3 regions of the Mesorhizobium sp. M2E.F.Ca.ET.209.01.1.1 genome follow, and region 2 is predicted to be linked to each of the others. Evidence: predicted binding sites of a transcription regulator. Region 2 holds the regulator's gene; each other region holds the start of a gene.
The links. Region 2 encodes LexA, which represses DNA repair genes until DNA is damaged. Its sites were predicted from a motif close to TGTTCNNNNTGTGTTCNG; they were not measured.
Positions count from the first base shown of each region.

Region 1: a site for LexA is predicted at 1,670-1,687, ahead of EN852_RS32235 (helicase-related protein). Genes of this name have one in related genera too.
Region 3: a site for LexA is predicted at 2,332-2,349, ahead of dinB (DNA polymerase IV). Genes of this name have one in related genera too.

Region 1 covers NZ_SADP02000031.1:9,054-13,243, reverse strand. The annotation lists gene EN852_RS32245 (acetyl-CoA C-acetyltransferase) at 1-228, shown strand, start outside; gene phbB (acetoacetyl-CoA reductase) at 351-1,076, shown strand; gene EN852_RS32235 (helicase-related protein) at 1,852-4,190, shown strand, end outside.
Region 2 covers NZ_SADP02000034.1:12,164-16,353, forward strand. The annotation lists gene kynU (kynureninase) at 1-1,121, opposite strand, end outside; gene lexA (transcriptional repressor LexA) at 1,575-2,309, shown strand; gene EN852_RS33260 (ComEC/Rec2 family competence protein) at 2,334-4,190, opposite strand, start outside.
Region 3 covers NZ_SADP02000004.1:384,675-388,864, reverse strand. The annotation lists gene EN852_RS11030 (patatin-like phospholipase family protein) at 1-836, opposite strand, end outside; gene dinB (DNA polymerase IV) at 1,003-2,265, opposite strand; gene EN852_RS11020 (cupin domain-containing protein) at 2,525-2,905, opposite strand; gene EN852_RS11015 (hypothetical protein) at 3,310-3,501, shown strand; gene EN852_RS11010 (polymerase) at 3,855-4,088, shown strand; gene EN852_RS11005 (hypothetical protein) at 4,159-4,190, shown strand, end outside.

The sequences.
Region 1 (4,190 bases), on a different contig from region 2:
GCCTTCGCCGCGCAGGCCTGCGCCGTCAACCAGGGCATGGGCTGGGACCCCTCGATCGTCAACGTCAATGGCGGCGCCATCGCCATCGGCCATCCGATCGGCGCGTCCGGCGCCCGCATCTTCAACACGCTGGTTTACGAGATGCGCCGCAGAAGTGCCAGGAAGGGCCTTGCCACGCTGTGCATCGGCGGCGGCATGGGCGTCGCCATGTGCGTGGAAGCGCTGTGAGCGAATAGCAAATAGGGAGTAGCGAATAGGGAAGAAGAAGCGACGCGCGCGGCGGGACATCAAATCCCTACTCGCTATTCGCTACTCCCTATTGGCTCAGACGATTTCAAAGGGAGGACCACATGAGCAAAGTAGCAATCGTCACCGGCGGATCGCGCGGCATTGGTGCTGCGGTATCGGTCGCCTTGAAGAACGCCGGCTATTCGGTCGCGGCCAATTATGCCGGCAATGACGAGGCGGCCCAGAAATTCAAGGCCGAGACCGGCATCCCGGTCTACAAATGGTCCGTCGCGGACTACGAGGCCTGCGCCGCCGGCATCAAGCAGGTCGAAGCCGATCTCGGTCCGGTCGGGGTGCTGGTCAACAATGCCGGCATCACCCGCGACGCCATGTTCCACAAGATGACGCCCGCGCAGTGGAGGGAAGTGATCGATACCAACCTCTCCGGCGTCTTCAACATGACGCACCCGCTGTGGGGCGGCATGCGCGATCGCAAGTTCGGCCGCGTCATCACCATTTCCTCGATCAACGGCCAGAAGGGCCAGGCCGGCCAAGTCAACTATTCGGCGTCGAAGGCCGGCGACATCGGCTTCTCGAAGGCGCTCGCACAAGAAGGCGCCCGCGCCGGCATCACCGTCAACGTCATCTGTCCGGGCTATATCGCCACCGACATGGTCAAGGCGATCGACGAGAAGGTGCTCAATGAGCGCATCATCCCGCAGATCCCCGTCGGCCGCCTCGGCGAGCCGGAAGAGATCGCGCGCTGCGTCGTCTTCCTGGCTTCCGACGAGGCCGGCTTCATCACCGGCTCGACCATCACCGCCAATGGCGGCCAGTACTTCGCCTGACAGCATTTGTCGCCATGGCGGCTCCTGTTAGCGAGTAGCAAATAGGGAGTAGCGAATAGGGAGTAGCGAATAGGGAAGAACGGCGGCGTCAGCGCGACGGCTATCAGATTTCTATCCCCTATTCCCTATTCGCTACTCCCTATTCGCTCCAACTTGCCTCAATTCGGGACGCAAAAGTTAACGGCCCGGCCGCGCTCTGTGCACAACCCCTTCACAAGCTGTGAATCCTCGGTGGGTAAGCTGTGGACAACACCATATCTAGGGGTGAACAAACCGTGAAACTTCCTGCATCTCCGATTCGTCGCCGATTCGTTCTGGCTTTGGCCGGAAAGTTAACCGCGGGAAGCGAAAACGTTACCCAAATCGTTAAAAGCGATTAAGAAAAATCAACAAATTCATAACCTTGACGATGGCCCTCGAATCGATCCCGACCGTTCACCGGCAAAAGTTAACGGCGGCTCGATCCGGCGGAGGCAAGGCATGAATCGGGCCAGTTTCCCGATTCAGCATGTGGTGAGACTCGCTGTCAAAAAATCCACATATAGCCGTGAACAAAACCTGAATCAGATCGAGTCAGCGATTCGTCGCTGATTCGTTCCAGACTCGTTCCAGCCGTTAACAACGACCGATTTTGGCTGCCCCGACCGGCCCTGCCTGTCCTCGAAGGAACATTCCGCTTTCTCTTCCCGCCCGAAGTCCCTATGTGTCCCTTGTCACACGCGGCGGCACCGCCGTGCTCCAGACTGCAAGCGGCAGAAACCTTATTTCCGAGCCGATGAACATTCAGCCGAAACATTCCCAGCCACTGATCCTTTCGGGCCGCGACGTGACGGCCGTGCTCGGCCCGACCAACACCGGCAAGACCCATCTCGCCATCGAGCGCATGGTCGCGCATGAGACCGGTATTATCGGCCTGCCGCTCCGGCTGCTCGCCCGCGAGGTCTATGCCCGCGTCTGCGAGAAGGTCGGCGCCCACAAGGTGGCGCTGATCACCGGCGAGGAGAAGATCGTCCCTGCCGGCGCGAAATATTCGGTCTGCACCGTCGAGGCGATGCCGCGCGAGACCGACGCCGCCTTCGTCGCCATCGACGAAGTGCAGCTCGCCGGCGACCTCGAGCGTGGCCATATCTTCACCGATCGCATCCTGCATCTGCGCGGCCGCCAGGAGACGCTGCTGCTGGGCGCGGCCACCATGCATGGCATCCTGCAGAAGCTCTTGAAGGGCGTCTCCGTGGTGACCCGGCCGCGCCTGTCGCATCTCGCCTATGCCGGGTCGAAGAAGCTGACCCGGCTGCCGCGGCGCACGGCGATCGTCGCTTTCTCGGCCGACGAGGTCTATGCCATCGCCGAGCTGATCCGCCGTCAGCAGGGCGGTGCGGCCGTCGTGCTCGGCGCGCTCAGTCCCCGCACCCGCAACGCGCAGGTGGAGATCTTCCAGTCCGGCGACGTCGACTATCTCGTCGCGACCGACGCCATAGGCATGGGACTGAACCTCGACCTCGAACATGTCGCCTTCGCCCAGAACCGCAAGTTCGACGGTTACCAATACCGCAACCTGACCGCCGCCGAGCTCGGCCAGATCGCCGGCCGCGCCGGCCGGCACCTGCGCGACGGCACGTTCGGCGTCACCGGCCAGGTCGACCCGTTCGACGAGGATCTGGTCGCCAAGATCGAGGCGCATGATTTCGACCCGGTGAAGGTGCTGCAATGGCGCACCGCCGATTTCGATTTTTCCAGCCTCGACGCGCTCAAGCGCTCGACTGAGACCAATGCGCCGGTCGAGGGGCTGACCCGGGCGCTGCCGGCTGTCGACGCGCAGGCGCTGGAGCATCTGTCGAAGGACGGCGACATTCGCGCTTTGGCCACCGGCAAGGAGCGTGTCGCGCTGCTCTGGGAAGCCTGCGCGCTCCCCGACTACCGCAAGATCGCGCCGGCCCAGCACGCCGACCTCATCGCCTCCATCTATATGGACCTTGCGCGCCATGGCCATGTCGATGAGAATTACATGGCCGAGCAGGTGCGGCGCGCCGATACGACCGAAGGCGATATCGACACGCTCTCGCACCGGATCGCACAGATCCGCACCTGGACTTTCGTCTCCAACCGCCCTGGATGGCTGGCCGATCAGCTACACTGGCAGGAAAAGACGCGCGAAATCGAAGACAGATTGTCGGATGCGCTGCATGAGCGGTTGACGAAACGCTTCGTAGACCGCAGGACTTCCGTCCTCATGCGGCGCCTTAGAGAAAATACCATGCCTGAAGCCGAAATCAGCCCAACCGGAACCGTCCTCGTCGAAGGCCATCATGTCGGCGAGTTGCAAGGGTTCCGCTTCACCGCCGACCAAAGCGCCGGCGGCGAAGACGCCAAGGCGGTGCGCACCGCCGCCCAGAAGGCGCTCGCGGCCGAGTTCGACGCGCGCGCCGAACGCTTTGCCGCCTGCGCCAATGGCGACCTGGCCTTGGGCTCCGACGGCGTCCTGCGCTGGATCGGCGCGCCGATCGGCACGCTGGTCGGCGGTGACGAGGCGCTGAAGCCGCGCCTTGTCCTGCTTGCCGATGAGCAACTGACCGGCCCTGCCCGCGACAAGGTCGCGGCGCGCGCCGAGCGTTTCGTCAATTTCCAGATCGAGTCGCTGCTGAAGCCTCTGGTCGATTTGAAGAATGCCGACCAGCTCACCGGTATCGCGCGCGGCATCGCCTTCCAGCTCGTCGAGCATTTCGGCCTGATCAATCGCCGCGACATCGCCGAGGAGATGAAGTCGCTCGATCAGGAAGGCCGCGCCGCGCTGCGCCGGCTCGGCGTGCGCTTCGGCGCCTACCATGTCTTCGTGCCGGCGCTGATCAAGCCGGCTCCGGCCGGCCTGGTGACCTTGCTATGGGCGCTGAAGAACGACGGCAAGGACAAGCCGGGCTTCGGCGATGTGGTGCATGCGCTGGCCTCCGGCCGCACCTCGGTCGTCATCGACCCGGCTTTCGACAAGACCTTCTACAAGCTCGCCGGCTACCGCAATCTCGGCCGCCGCGCCGTGCGCGTCGATATCCTCGAGCGGCTTGCCGACCTCATCCGCCCGGCGACCAACTGGAAGCCCGGCCTCGGCCAGCGTCCGGACGG
Region 2 (4,190 bases):
CGGACTGTCGACGGCGCTCGGAAATCGCCGATCACGCCGCGCTCGATCAAGGCGCGCATCACCTGGTAGCCATGCGGATGGGCGAACGACACCTGGCTGCCGCGTTCGGCGCCGTCGCGCGGGCCTTCCAGCTCGAGACCCAACGCGCCGCATCTAGCTTCGACAAGGCGGATGAACAGATCCGTCAGCGCGACGCTCTTCTCGCGCACGGCCGTCAGGTCGACTTCGTCCCAAAGATCCAGCGCGCCTTTCAGCGCCCGCATCGACAGCACCGGCTGCGTTCCGCACAGGAACCGCCGGATGCCTGAGCCGGCGGCATAACCCTGTTCGAACGCGAACGGCCTGGCATGCCCCCACCAGCCGCTCAGCGGCTGGCTAATGTCGCCATGGTGGCGGGTCGCGGCATAGATGAAGGCCGGCGCGCCCGGCCCGCCATTGAGATATTTGTAGGTGCAGCCGATCGCGAAATCGGCATTCGAGCCGTCGAGATCGACCGGCAGGGCGCCGGCCGTGTGGCAGAGGTCCCAGACGATCAGCGCACCGGCGTCATGGGCCTTGCGGGTCAGGGCGGCCATGTCGCGCAGCCGGCCGGACTTGTAGTTGACGTGGTTGACCAGGATGACGGCAACATCGTCGTCGATCAGGTCCTCGATCGTCGGGGCATCGACGCCTTCGAGCCGCAGCACCGTGCCGGGCCGCGTCGAGGCCACCCCTTCCGCCATATAGAGGTCGGTCGGGAAGCTGTCGCCCTCGGCAACGATCACCGGGCGCTCGGGCCGCATCGCGAGCGCCGCATGCAGGACCTTGTAGATGTTGATCGAGGTTGTGTCGCACACCACCGTCTGGCCAGGCGCGGCGCCGATCAGACGCCCGAGCCGGTCGCCCAGCTGGACAGGCATGTCGAACCAGCCGGCGGTGTTCCATGCGCGGATGAGATCCCGCGCCCATTCCTGCTTCGCTGACTTCTCGATCTCGCTGAAGACGTTGATTGAAGCAGCGCCGAGCGAATTGCCGTCGAGGTAAATCACCCCTTCCGGCAGAACGAAGCGATCGCGCAGGGCGCGCAGCGGGTCCGCGGCATCCATTGCCTCGACCTCGGCAAGATCGGGAATTCCCCTCATTGTGCTACCGCCTCCGCTTCGAACCGTGCCGCTACATCCTCAGGCGACCGAGGAGTTGTCTCATCACCGTCAGCGGCACGGCAAGAACCTTCTGTCCTGTGTTAGCTGGTCCATAGACGGCAAAGGCTGAGGGCCGGAATCGTCGCCAAGGTTGGCATTTTGGGTTCGTTTCGTTCACGGTACGGTGCATGCATGAATGAGCCGACGCGAAACCCTCGGTGCCTCAGCGACGGTGTCGCCTCTCAATTTCAGCTTAAGGAGAATTGCAAAATCGAGCGGAATCAATGACACAGCCCAGCCGCCGGCGGCCGGGCACCGTCGGATGCAACATTCTTTCGGCAGCCTTAAGAAATTCATTAAACTTTAAACGGTTGCGGAACACAACTGGAACAGATAGTGTTTGTTCTGGGTTTGTTTTTCTGATTCTGGTTTCGGAACCCATGGGGGCCGCCAATGCTGACGCGCAAACAACATGAACTCCTGATGTTCATCCATGAACGCCTGAAGGAGAGCGGGATTCCTCCATCCTTCGACGAGATGAAGGAAGCGCTGGACCTGGCCTCGAAGTCCGGCATCCACCGGCTGATCACGGCGCTGGAAGAACGCGGCTTCATTCGCCGGCTGCCAAACCGGGCGCGCGCGTTGGAGGTCTTGCGGCTGCCCGACTCGATCGCGCCCGGCCTGAATGCCGCAAGGAAATTTTCGCCAAGCGTCATCCAGGGCGGCCAGGGCAATCTAAGCCGCCAGGTCAAGCCGGCAGCGCCTTCGCGTACGCCGACGCCGAGCAATGACGACGACGCCGTTTCGGCCGTGTCCATTCCGGTGATGGGCCGAATCGCCGCCGGTGTTCCGATCGACGCCATCCAGCACCAGACGCATTCGATCTCGGTGCCGCCGGACATGATCATGGGCGGCGAGCATTATGCGCTGGAGGTCAAGGGCGACTCGATGATCGAGGCCGGGATCTTCGACGGCGACACCGTCATCATCCGTAACGCCAGCACGGCGAGCCCGGGTGAGATCGTTGTGGCGCTGGTCGACGATGAGGAAGCGACGCTCAAGCGCTTCCGCCGCAAGGGCGCCTCGATCGCGCTGGAGGCTGCCAACCCGGCCTACGAGACCCGGATCTTCGGACCGGATCGGGTCAAGGTGCAGGGCAAGCTCGTCGGGCTGATCAGGCGCTACTGATCCGGCTGCGAGGGCTTGGCCCTCTCAGGGCTTTTCATAAGGCGGCAGCCCCCTCGCCTCGCGCGAGTATTTGCGCTGCTCGTGCCAGGGCCGATATGGCTTTTCGACGGCATATTGGATGGCTGGGCGGGCCGTTGCCGATTGTGGATCGAAGAAGACGGCGGCGCTGCCGTCACGCGCCAGCTGGCGCTTGGTGACGACAAGCACACGCGGATCCCAGCAGGGATTGTAGGCCGTCGCATCGTTGATGACGATGAGGTCGGCAAAGCCGCAGGCAGGCCGGGCGCTGTCGCGGTTTTCGGCAAGCGCGACGATCGCGCCGGAAGGGTGCCGGCCGATGCAGAGGTCACCGGTGCAATAGAAGGGCGATCCTGGTGGCAGGTCGACAGGATCGGCGATGTCGAGAGCGTCTTTGGCAAACGTCTCCGGCGGCACGATTTCCTCGGCTTTCAGCGCCCGCTTCCAATTGTCGGTGGTGAACTCGTTGGAGCGTTCGCGGTTGACGGCAAGTTCGCCGCCGCCGATCGGCATCGCCACCAGATGCGCATCCTCCGAGATCAGCACATCCGGCGTGCGCACATGCGGGATCGCCAGCAGCGCGGCGAGGGCGAAGGGAACAGCGGCGAGCCTTAGCCAGGTGGTGGCCATGGTCGCGATGACCAGCGCGATTGTCGCCAGCAGCACCGACTGGATCGAGATCAATCCCACGGCATCGACCGGCGAGCGCTCGGAAATCCATGCCGAAATGGCAATCATCGCTGTCAGTCCCTTGCCCATCACATAGAGGAAGGGACCGTCGAAGCCGAACGGCATGGCGAGCGCGCTCAACACGGCGAACGGCATGACGATCAGCGAAACGATCGGCATCACCGCGAGGTTGGCCAGCAGGCTGAGCGGCGACACGCGTTGGAAATGCCAGATCGCAAACAGCAATGTCGCGCTGCCCGCAATGAGCGAGGTTACAGCGGCGCCACCCACGCCAACCGCCAGTTTTCGCGACAGGTATCCGAGGAACGAATGCTTTGCCAGCGGCGCGGTCGCTTTGCCGGCGCGATAGTCGGCAAAGCCGGCATAGGCCCCGACCAAGGCAGCGGTGGCGGCGAAGGACATCTGGAAGCTCGGGCCGACCACTTCATGTGGCGACACAAGGATGACGGCAATCGCCGAGATCGCCAGGTTGCGCATCGTCAGCGCCGCGCGGTCAAAGAGCACCGCGATCAGCATCACGGCGAGCATGATGAAGCTCCGTTCGGCCGCCACCACGATGCCGGAGATGACGAGGTAAGCGGCAATCGAGGCAAGCGCGATCGCAGCGGCGTATTTCTTCACCGGGCGGCGCGACGAGAAATCCGGAAACAGCGCGAAAGCGCCGCGCAGCAGGAACATGATCGTGCCGGCCACCAGCGCCATGTGCAGACCGGAGATCGAGATAATGTGGTAGATGCCGGTGCGTCGCATCGACTCGTTGATCGCTTCCGGAATGCCGGCGCGCACGCCGACGATCAGCGCCGCCGCGATCTCGCCTTCGGACCCGCCGATGCTGCTCCGGATGTGGTCGGCGATCCCTTCGCGCGCGTTTTCTATGGCCGATGCAATGCTTGCGCCCAACAGCACCCCCGTTGGCGCAGACGGAGTCGGTGCAATCAGCTTCGGGTCGCCCAGGAAAAAACCGCTGCCACCTATTCCGGCAAAATAGCTATCGAAGGAATAGTCGTAGCTGTCCGGCCGAACTGGGCCGGTCGGCGGCAGCAGCTTGACATAGCCGGTGAGCATCGACCCGGCCGTCATGCCGGGCGGGATCCTGCGCGCCGACAGCCGAACGCGGTCCGGCGCGTAGCGCAGCGTCGGATGCTCGGCGGACATGACGTCGATGGTCAGCCG
Region 3 (4,190 bases), on a different contig from region 2:
TTGAGCTGCGAGAACCAGTTCCAGTAGCCCGCCTTGAAAGCCTGCCAGGGCGCGCCGGCATCGCTCACCAGCAGCCAGCGGCAGCGCTTCAGCGCCGGCTCGATGCCGTGATTGTCGTAGACGCCGCCATCGGTAAGTACAGCGCGGGAAGCCGGCACCGGCGGGCCGACACCCGGGTCGAGCTTGTCGTTCTTCCACGCGAAGGGCGTGAGGTCGAGCCGGAGCGGCGACAGGAAAGGCGGGAAGGCCGACGAGGCGGCCACCGCGGTCGCGACCGGCAGGTCGGCCTGGTAGGCGACGCCGATGCGGTAATCGGCGATGTAGCGCCGCGACAGGCGAAACAGCGAGCCGGTGCCAAGATTGCTGGAGCAGAACACGAACCAGGGCTTTTCCGGCAGGTTCTTCAACATCGGCCTGGAGCCGTCGAACAAATTCCGCTCGTAGCAGGCGGCGACTTCTTGCGCGGCGCTCGAAAACGGGTTGAGCAAGCCCTTGAGGATCGACGGCGCGTCGAGAAAGACCTGCGAGAACTCCAGGATCCTGTGCAGATAGATATCGAAGTTGGTGGCGACCCCGCCCGCGAAGACGAAGCGTGGCCAGAGCACCGCGAGCAGCCCGGCCGCGATCGAGCCGCCCGAAACCGAGCTCACCATGTCGAGCTTCTGGAGCAATCCCGCCTCGTTGAGACGGCAGAGCGCGCCGGCGTGGAACAGCATGGCCCGGTAGCCGCCGCCCGACAGACAGAGGCCGAGGTCGTAGCGCTCGGCCTTGCCGTCGGTGCTGGCCGCGCCGCCTGGCGCCGCCCCGGTATCGGGCGCTGCCGTCTCACTGGCCATGAATGACTCCGATCGTTCGGGCATGGCTGTTCCGGCGCCTAATCCAGCCCAGCGCGGCCATTCTGGCAAGCGGCGGAATCGCGGACCTTCGGGGGTGTGCTGGTGATCGGCGAAAGCGACGAAGCTGCTGATCTCGCCCGAAAGGGGAAATTAAGCACTCCGCCCTCTACAGCTCCTTCTCCGCCAGCTCCCGGAATCCGTCCGGCACCGAGCGCGGGCCTTCCAAGGCCACCGTGCCGTAGCCGACAGCTTGCCGGCCGAAACGCTCGCGGATCTTGTCGATGGCGCGGTCGGCGCCGAAGCGGGCGAGGCCCTTGCGGCTGCCGGGCTTCCGCTTCTCATCCGTCAGGCCGAGTGGCAGTTCGAGCTGCAACTCGGCATGCTCCTCCAGATGCGAAACGGAGATGGCGAGCAGCGATATGTCCCGCTCGCCGGGATGGGCGGCCAGCACGCCGCGCACCAGCTCCTCGGCGATCTCGGCCAGCATCACTGTCGCCTGGATCGGCTGCTCCAGCGTCACCGAGCGGGTGACGGCGCGCAGATCGGCGAAGCGCACCCGCACCGTCACCGTGCGGCCGGGCCGGTCCTTGGCGCGCAGGCGGCTCGCCACGCGGTCGGCCAGATGCAAGAGCGTCGGCACGAAGACGCGCGGCACCGCCGGCTTCCTGCCCAGCGCCGATTGCGCGCCGGCGGAAATCGCGCGCCGATGCGTCTCGAGTTTGCGCGGGTCGCGGTTCCAGGCGAGCGCGGCAAGCTTCTGGCCGGCGGCGTGGCCGATCAGCCGCTCCAGCGCGCCGCTATGGGTGCGCGCCAATTGCCCGATGGTCTCGACGCCGATCTCGGCGAGCCTAGCCTTGGTCGCCGGGCCGACGCCCCACATCAGCGTGACGGGCAGGTCGTGTAGGAACGCAAGCTCGGTGCCGGGCTCGACCACCACCAGCCCGTCCGGCTTGGCCACCTGCGAGGCGATCTTGGCGAGATGCTTTGTCCGCGCCACGCCGATCGAGATCGGCAGGCCGAGCTCGGCCTTTACCCGCTCGCGGATTCTTCGCGCGATCTCCTGCGGCGGACCGAACAGATGCGTGCAGCCGGCGACGTCGGCAAAAGCCTCGTCGATCGAGATGCGCTCGACCACCGGCGTGAAATCGTCGAGCACCTTGATCGCGGCGTCGCCGAGGCGCTGGTACTCGGAAAAATGACCGCCGACGAAGATGAGCTGCGGGCAGAGCTCGCGCGCCTTGCGACCGGGCATGCCGCCGCGCACGCCAAACACCTTGGCTTCATAGGAAGCCGCCAGCACCACGCCGCCGCCGACGGCGATCGGCTTGCCGCGCAATGACGGATCGAGCAGCTGCTCGACGGAGGCGTAGAAGGCGTCGAGATCGGCATGCAAAATGGTGGCGGCCGCAGCTTCATTCGTGGCGGCCATCGCGCGCTCCCATGGCCATTTGTGTGGCATTGCAGCATTAGCTGCGTCTTTTGTAAGGGGAATTTATAGAACATAAAGAGAACAAAAGAAGCTCCGTGTCAAGCCGCCACGCTTGAGCGTGCAAGTTTCCACAACCTGAAGCTACAGCCGCGAATGGACCGCAGCCTGAGATCACCCCTGAATCAGATCGTGCGAACTCGACAGGAACGCCGCCCACGGCGCCCCGTTCTCCACTGCCGAAATGAGGGCGAGGTCTGCGCTACGCCGGCTTGGCGTATTGTTCGGCGCTCAACACCTCGATGCACTGGAACGGCTGGTTGCCTTCCACCCAGGCGTCATGGCCGGGCGGGATGGTGTAGGAAGTGCCGGCCTCGAAGGTCTTTTGCGTGCCGTCGGTCATCCGCACGGTGATCGCTCCGGATACGACATAGCCGACATGCGAGACCTGGCAGCTCTCGGTCTTGACCACCGGCTTGACGCATTCGGACCACTTCCAGCCCGGCTGCATGTTCATCCGCCCCAGCGTGTAGCCCGGCAGCCGCACGATCTCGACACGCGTCTTGGCGGGCGCGCGGACCTCGTCGGGATTGTTGTGCGATTTGGATTCGAGTTTCGTCACCTGCATTGCAACTTCGGCCATGGTTTCCCTCCCATGTGAAGCGGCGCCCGACGTTGCGATCGTCGGCGACCGCAACCGGAATCATACGCCTTATTATGAGAAGTCGCTAATACTTGAGCGCTCCCGGCGCTCGAAGATTTTTTTGGCGCCTTATCGGAAGTTAATGCGGAACCTGGTCGCCGGTGCTTTCCTGTTCTGGCGCTGGCACGGCGGTGGTTGAGGGACCCATCCGTTTTCGCCCGACAGGGAGAGAATTCGATGCGACCCTCGGCAACAATCAAGGCGCTATCGTCGCGGCCTCGTGCGTTCCCCCATCAGCCTCATGCCGAACCTGCTTCACCGCTGGCCGAGTGCCACGGCGGCGCGACATGTCGGCCAGGGAGGAACCTTGGGCGGGGATAATCGACAACCACCAGGAGGAAACCATGCTTGATCAAGCCGTCAAAGCCTATTCGCGTCCGCCGGTCATTGCCGCTCACCGCGGCTCCCCGGCGCTTCGCCAATGCTGCGACAGCTACATCTGTCCGGTCTGCACGCAGGTCGTCGAACTGACGGATTATCGCCAGGTGCTTTGGCACCAGCAGCCCGGTCATCAGCCGATGGACCTCGAGGCCTGAATTCTACGTTGAATTGAAGGAGCAACAGTTGGTGCGGCCTGTCAAAAGGTGAAGCCGTCAGTCGGCGATGTCTTTTCTCCTTTCGCCGATTTCGAGGGCCGGGCAACGGCAGCCGAAAACGACTGTTCGGGCCTTCGGGCGACGGTCCGAGGCCTTGTTCGGACTGAAGTCTCATGCGTCGAGCGCAGAGGCCCGAGGCGCAGATTTTCGAGCAACAAGAGCGCCATCAATTCATTTGACTAGCAAGCCGCCGGACAAAGTCCCTTCATCGGCGGTCGACCACGGAGTGCCCATCATTCCTGCGATGTGATGGGCACTCCATTCCCTCTGGAAATCGACTTGGAGTTGCTGCCGTGCAACCCGGCAACATGATCGCGAACCTGTTTGCCGCGCTGCTCCTGGCGCTGATGATCGGCGGCGTCTTCCTCCTCTTCGGCAGGCCGCTCTGGCCGCAACGCCATGCCCAGATGATAGTCCTTCTTCCAATCGATACCATGGCAACCGGATCGGTGCGCAGGGCCTGTGTCGAGCCATGCCTGCCGGCCCGCTTCGACCTCAAGCTCGCGCCGGCAAGGCCGCAAGGATGAAGCCGGCGCGGGAACCGGTCCGCGCCTCACGCCGTTGACTGAGCGAAGGGATGGCCCAGCGGAGGCCGCCATGGACAATTTCGAACTCATCGATCTTCTGTG